DNA from 2 places in the Hydrogenoanaerobacterium saccharovorans genome. Region 2 is predicted to be linked to the other one. Evidence: riboswitches for the same ligand, from Rfam matches in the RefSeq annotation. Region 2 holds a riboswitch; the other holds the start of a gene.
The links. Region 2 has a riboswitch for thiamine pyrophosphate ahead of thiD (bifunctional hydroxymethylpyrimidine kinase/phosphomethylpyrimidine kinase). Riboswitches for the same ligand answer to the same signal wherever they lie in the genome.
Positions count from the first base shown of each region.

Region 1 (3,108 bases), on a different contig from region 2:
GAATAAGATTTGTACTATCCACGGGTCGGCTTGAGCGGTCTTTTTTTAGTATAAAATAGTCGGCAATTAAGATGGCAACCATAGGAGCAAATACAGACCCGATGAGATATAAGAAGTTCTCATACTGCTCTATCGGCGTAAAAATCGCCAACAGTGTACCAATAATGCAAACTGCCACAGCGGCCCATTTTTCGCTTACTTTTTTTGTTATAGTGCCAAAACTTATACCTGCAGAATAAGCATCCAAAAAAGTAGTGGTTACAGTTGAAAAAATAATAATCAGTGCACCAATCACACCCAACCCCGCCTGCATCATTATCAATGCAACATCCGATTGTGCTGTAAAGATTGCGGCACCCAAACCGATGATGTACATCCAGCAGCTCGTAAAAAAGTATACCACAGCACTTACCGCCGTAGCAGCTTTAGGCTGTTGTGCGTATTGGGTATAGTCTGAGATCAATGGCAGCCAAGAAAGCGGCATAGCAACCGAGAGCTCTACCGCTGCGCCAAAGCTCATCTCTCCAAATGGGGCAAATGTTGTGCCGCCGCGAAATACAACCATGCTCATAACAATTGTCATGAGAAAAAGAGCACTCATGGTAATTGCATTGATTTTGCCAAGGTTACTGATGCCTATCAAAATCCATACAATAATCAACACACCAATCAAAACACACCATAGTGCTTCACCTTGTGTATGTAAAACCGGGTTGGCAATCACCCCGGTTGCTCTTGCTCCGCCAATAATCATAACGGCTGTCCACCCTACCAGCTGAAGAACATTGAGCACCGAAAAAAGCAGTGCACCTTTGCTGCCGAATGACATTTTTACAGTTTCCATGGCACTTTTTTTGCTTTTTGCACCTATCAACCCTGCAAAATAAAGTAGGATACAACCTATTGCATGCCCCAGCAATATTGCCGCAATACCCTTTGCAAAGCCCAAAGGTGCCAGCAATGTTCCGGTTAATATTTCAGCAATAGAAACTGCTGCTCCAAACCAAATCAGCCCATTGCTGAGAATTGAGGTTTCACCTTTTTTCATGATTTTACACTCCCAAAAAATAATAAATTACTATGCCAATTGGTTTTATGAGCCTACGTGTTCGCCTTCTTTTCTTGTTTTAATTTTTAGTACTCCAGCTTTTTTAAGTGCTTGAATAATGATAACAGCAGCGGACGAGCCCACTGCCGTACTAATTAAAAACGGTACAACAAACCCCAAAATTGCAGCGTTGCGCCCCATAAGCCATACGGCAATAGGGTAAGCTGCTATTGCTCCCAATACTCCTGTGCCGATTATTTCGCCAGTTACCGCAAAAACAAGTTTACTACTGTACTTATACAACAACCCACCGCACAGTGCACCTACCATGCTGCCCGGGAAAGCCAAAAGTGTGCCCGTACCTGTAACCACACGAATAAATGAAGTAATAAATGCCATCGTTACGGCATAAGTCGGCCCTAACAAAACCGACGCCACCACGTTGATTATGTGCTGGACCGGAAAGCATTTTGCAGCACCTATCGGGACAGAAATTGGAGAGCATACAACACCCACTGCAATTAGTATCCCTGCCAGAGCAAGTTTGTTCAGATTTTTCATTTTATCCATCTCTTTCAAAAAAAATAGCGGAGAACCAATATAAGGTTCTCCGCTGATAAAGCAGTATCTTCCCTACGTTGGCATTATCCAAATCAGGTTTAAGGGTCGAAGTTCGATTACTTCCTCTCAGCCTGCTATACAAGCTCCCCAATATTTAGTTTCTATTATTTTAGCACATTATAAATCGTTTTGTCAATTAATGTTACCATAAACAGTATTGCACCACAAGAATATAAAAGCAAAGCATAAAAAAGAGCTGCCTCACAATTTAACTTGTGAAACAGCTCTTTGCTTATAGATTTGTTTGCAGTTGATGAGATTACAGCTTATTTTTCGTTAGAATCTTCATCGTCTTTTTTCAGTTTCAGCGCCAGTGAACCAACGATAGCAAGGCAACCGAACACAGCCAGCACTCTGGAGCTGCCGCCAAATTTGGGTAGGTTGCCAAGAGGAAGTTTAGGATCCACTATAGTAACCAATCCGTCCGGTAATGGTGCCAGTGGTACAGCCGGATCTTCGATGATAACGGTATTGTCATCATCATCGTTATTATTGTTACCGCGGTCTTTGTTACCGCCTCCGCCACCGCCGCCGGTAGTACGCTTGTAAGTGATGATTACCTCGTAGTCATAATCAGGGTCATAAACAAAATCATCGGTATACAAAACTGTTTTAGGTTTTGTAATAGTAACTTCTGCTGCTTTGGGTTGAACCTGAGTTTCGGTATCAGATAAGGCTTCTTCTGTGATAACAGCATCTGTACCAGTGGCTGGCTCAACGGATTTAGACTCTGCATTTGACGGAGCAGGAGTCTCAATTTTATCTCCTGCTTGCGGAACAGATGGTACCTCATTTAGTGCGGCGTCTTGCTTTTCAGCAGCTGCTGCCTGTTGGGCAAGTGCTTCGAGTTGAGCAGCAATTCCATCTATTGTTGACAATTGCATCACTACAACTGCCCTTGAGCGAGAAGCTGTCTTAGCAATTACAGATTGAGAAACATTCTGTTCGTCACTCTTTGGTTCTTCGGCTTTAGGCTCTTCCGTTACAGGAACTTCCGGCTTTGGCTCTTCAACTTTAGGCTCTTCCGTTACTGGAACTTCCGGTTTGGGCTCCTCAGCCTTAGGCTCTTCCGTTACTGGAACTTCCGGTTTGGGCTCCTCAGCTTTAGGCTCTTCCGTTACTGGAATTTCCGGTTTTGGCTCTTCAACTTTAGGTTCTTCCGTTACTGGAACTTCCGGTTTTGGCTCCTCAACCTTAGGCTCTTCCGTTACTGGAACTTCCGGTTTTGGCTCCTCAACCTTAGGTTCTTCCGTTACTGGAACTTCCGGTTTTGGCTCCTCAGCTTTAGGTTCTTCCGTTACGGGTGCTTCTGTTTTGGATTCATCAAGCAACGAATTGATTGGCTTTTCTTTTAAGGTGCCTCTTACTTCAATTTTAGAGAATGAATAGCTTCTACCATTAAAACTCCGCATTCTTTCGGCAAACATTTTAGCAAGTTC
Region 1 is NZ_RKRD01000005.1:909-4,016, reverse strand. Features, by position in the region: gene cytX (putative hydroxymethylpyrimidine transporter CytX) at 1-1,048, opposite strand, end outside; gene thiW (energy coupling factor transporter S component ThiW) at 1,094-1,609, opposite strand; TPP riboswitch at 1,662-1,769, opposite strand; partial or broken gene EDD70_RS15030 (prolipoprotein diacylglyceryl transferase) at 1,936-3,108, opposite strand, start outside.
Region 1: another riboswitch for thiamine pyrophosphate. It lies ahead of thiW (energy coupling factor transporter S component ThiW); the one in region 2 lies ahead of thiD (bifunctional hydroxymethylpyrimidine kinase/phosphomethylpyrimidine kinase).

Region 2 (3,108 bases):
CATAAACGCAGTTTGGTGCACTTTTTTGACGGTATATCGTGGCTGATGCAGATTTTGTTGTTCTTTACACTGGGTTTATTATCGTTTCCATCTCAGCTGCACAACGTATTGGTACCCGGGGCGCTGATTTCGATATTTATGTTTTTGGTCGCACGCCCGGTTGCAACCTTTGTTATTCTTACACCGTTTAAAGTTCCGCTTAAATCGCAAATACTAGTTGCGTGGGTAGGGCTGCGCGGTGCAGCATCTATTGTATTTGCTATTTTTGCGGTTAACTCAGGGGCGTTGGTAAATAACGATATTTTCCATATTGTTTTTTTGGTTGCACTGCTTTCAGTTGGGTTACAGGGATCACTTATCCCTTTTATTTCAAAAAAACTCGATCTTGTTGAGTCCGATGTATCGGTTTTTAAAACATTTAACGATTATCAAGATGAGTCACTTACCCAATTGTTGGAGGTTACTATAACTGGAGACAGCCCTTGGGCGGGCAAAAGTGTGATGGACGCAAATATTCCTGATGAAATATTGGTTGTCATGCTTAAACGTGGAGATAAAGTAGTTGTACCCAAAGGCTCTACTATGATAAATACAGGTGATATTTTAGTGCTTTCGGGCAGCAATTTTGACAGCATTTCGATATAGATAGAAGAATACGAAACCCTCCTGTTGTGCAACAGGAGGGTTTTTAATAACTTAATTTGCTTTAATTCTTAAACCGTTTTGATATAAATCGTAAAAATGATGTGTAGGACCATTGCCTTTGCCTATATTTAACGAATGCTCAATCGCTGTTGTAACATATTTTTTCGCCTGTTCCACAGCATTTGGCATATCCATACCAAGTGCCAGATTGGATGCGATTGAAGATGAAAATGTACAGCCTGTCCCGTGGGTGTTTTTGGTGTTGATGCGTTTGGTTTCAAAATGATAATATTTTTTACCGTCATAAAGAACATCCAAAGCATCGCCCACGGCATGACCGCCTTTGACAAGAACATTTCTGCAGCCCATCTGATGAATCAGCTTTGCGGCTTCTTCCATATCTTTGGTGCTGTTTATACTGATATTTGCTATTTTTTCAGCCTCGGGGATATTCGGTGTAAGCAAATCGGCACAAGGAAGCACCACTTCAATCAGAGTATCTATTGAATCGGGGTTCATAAGCGGACAGCCGTTTTTTGCATACATAACAGGGTCAATTACTACATTCTGCGGTTTGTATTGCGCAAGTTTTCGAGCAACTGCCTCCATACAACGGGGTGTGGAAAGCATGCCGATTTTGACTGCATCCACTTCAATATCCTCAAACACCGCATCAATTTGTTTTTCAATCATATCCGGCGCAATATCTTGTATATCAATGACACGGCTTGTGTTCTCTGCTACCACAGAAACAATCACACTCATACCAAATACTCCATGTGCCGAGAATGTTTTTAAATCCGCTTGTATTCCTGCACCTCCGCTGCAATCAGAGCCGGCAATGCTCAACACTTTTTTCATAGTAATATCTCCTTTTTATATTCATTAAAATAAGGGTGCTTCTTTGTAAATGAGAAGCACCCTACAGAAAAAGCGAATGCTCCCTACGTTGGTATTAGCCAACAGGTTCAAAGGGTTTGGTTTTACCTTCTCAACTACTTTGTAGTTTCCCTGCAAAATTGCCTATATTAAGTTTTGTGTAAAATAGAAAAGAGTGCTTCTCGTTATTGAGAAGCACTCTGACTAAATCATACTTTTGTATAATTGATTGCTTCCCTACGCCGGTATTAACCGACAGGTTCAAAGGGTCAGGTTTTACCTTCTCAACTACCTCGTAGTTCCCCCGCAAAATAATATCTTGATTATAGCTCATATCTGTATCATAGTCAAGTTTTAAAACCTCAAATTAAAGTAAACAGCCTGCTAAAAAGAAACGTACAGGCAGTATCGATAAGAGATACTATTAAAACCAAAACCAGCAAAACTACAAATTTCATACAATACACACGGGGGTTTATCAGCCTGCTGGCGGCACCATCCTGCTTTGCGGCTCTGTAATAAGATGTTGACATCGTAAACGCCTCACCACAGCCGTAGATAAGAATCAATGTAGACAGCAGCATATTGGGCAGCAAAACCATTGCAACATATCCAACACCCATAAACCCGTTCTGTGCGTAAAGGTACCCGGCTTGATACCCAAACCCTAACCCGCGAAAAAACGGCATCAGCACAATCACCGGCTGCGCTACAGCACAAAATCCGCATACAAATAAAATTGCCAGCATCAATGCGGTTGAGGTAAAAGACGATGTAAAGGTAGAGAGCAAATCTTGCTCGCCTCGCCTTTTTGCAAACTGCCCCACGATTACAGATAGGTTTTTAATTGTCTCAGGGCTTACACTTTTAAGAAACAACGCACCCGCCAACACACCGGCTAAAAAAAGCGTCGCATAAAAAAAGACCTGACGATAGGCATGAAAATAGCGCAAAAGCAGCCTACGCGTTGATGATGATTTATAGATTGTCCTCATTGTTATCATTCCTTTGCAGTTTGCTATACAAATAGATATGAAATGATTTCATAAAATATTCGTCTAACCGATTGCGTTTACGTAATATCCGCGATATACTGATAGCAGAATATGGGAGGCGAATTGTTATGAAGCATTACAGAATGAAAGACAAAAAAGGGCTTACAAAATGGATTATGCTGGCAGGAATGATATCTACTTTGGTAACTATTGTTACTGTTTTGGTGTCACGTGTGCTAGAACAACGAATGATTCTAAAAATTACGCGATGTGCAGATAGCTTACAAAAAGCCTTACCTGCCATTGAACAAGCTTCGAAACTTTATATAGAAGCAAACATGGCAAAAGAAGAACTAATCGAACCTGAATAAATAATGCAAAAAGCTTCTCCGCTAAAAACGGAGAAGCTTTTTTAATTACTCATTTGTTTGGTGTAGTCTTGTTAAACAGCACCGCAAGCCCGCTGCCTGCAGCCGCAAGCAGCATATATGCAAACACGTATATAGTGGCACTGCTGTTATAAAAGGCAGTAACAGCAGGAACAAAAAGAATACCTAACAGTATAGGATAATACCAGCGAAAGCCATTG
Region 2 is NZ_RKRD01000001.1:1,556,113-1,559,220, forward strand. Features, by position in the region: gene EDD70_RS07295 (potassium/proton antiporter) at 1-645, shown strand, start outside; gene thiD (bifunctional hydroxymethylpyrimidine kinase/phosphomethylpyrimidine kinase) at 697-1,506, opposite strand; TPP riboswitch at 1,570-1,668, opposite strand; TPP riboswitch at 1,741-1,840, opposite strand; gene EDD70_RS07305 (stage II sporulation protein M) at 1,887-2,519, opposite strand; gene EDD70_RS07310 (hypothetical protein) at 2,648-2,890, shown strand; gene EDD70_RS07315 (hypothetical protein) at 2,940-3,108, opposite strand, start outside.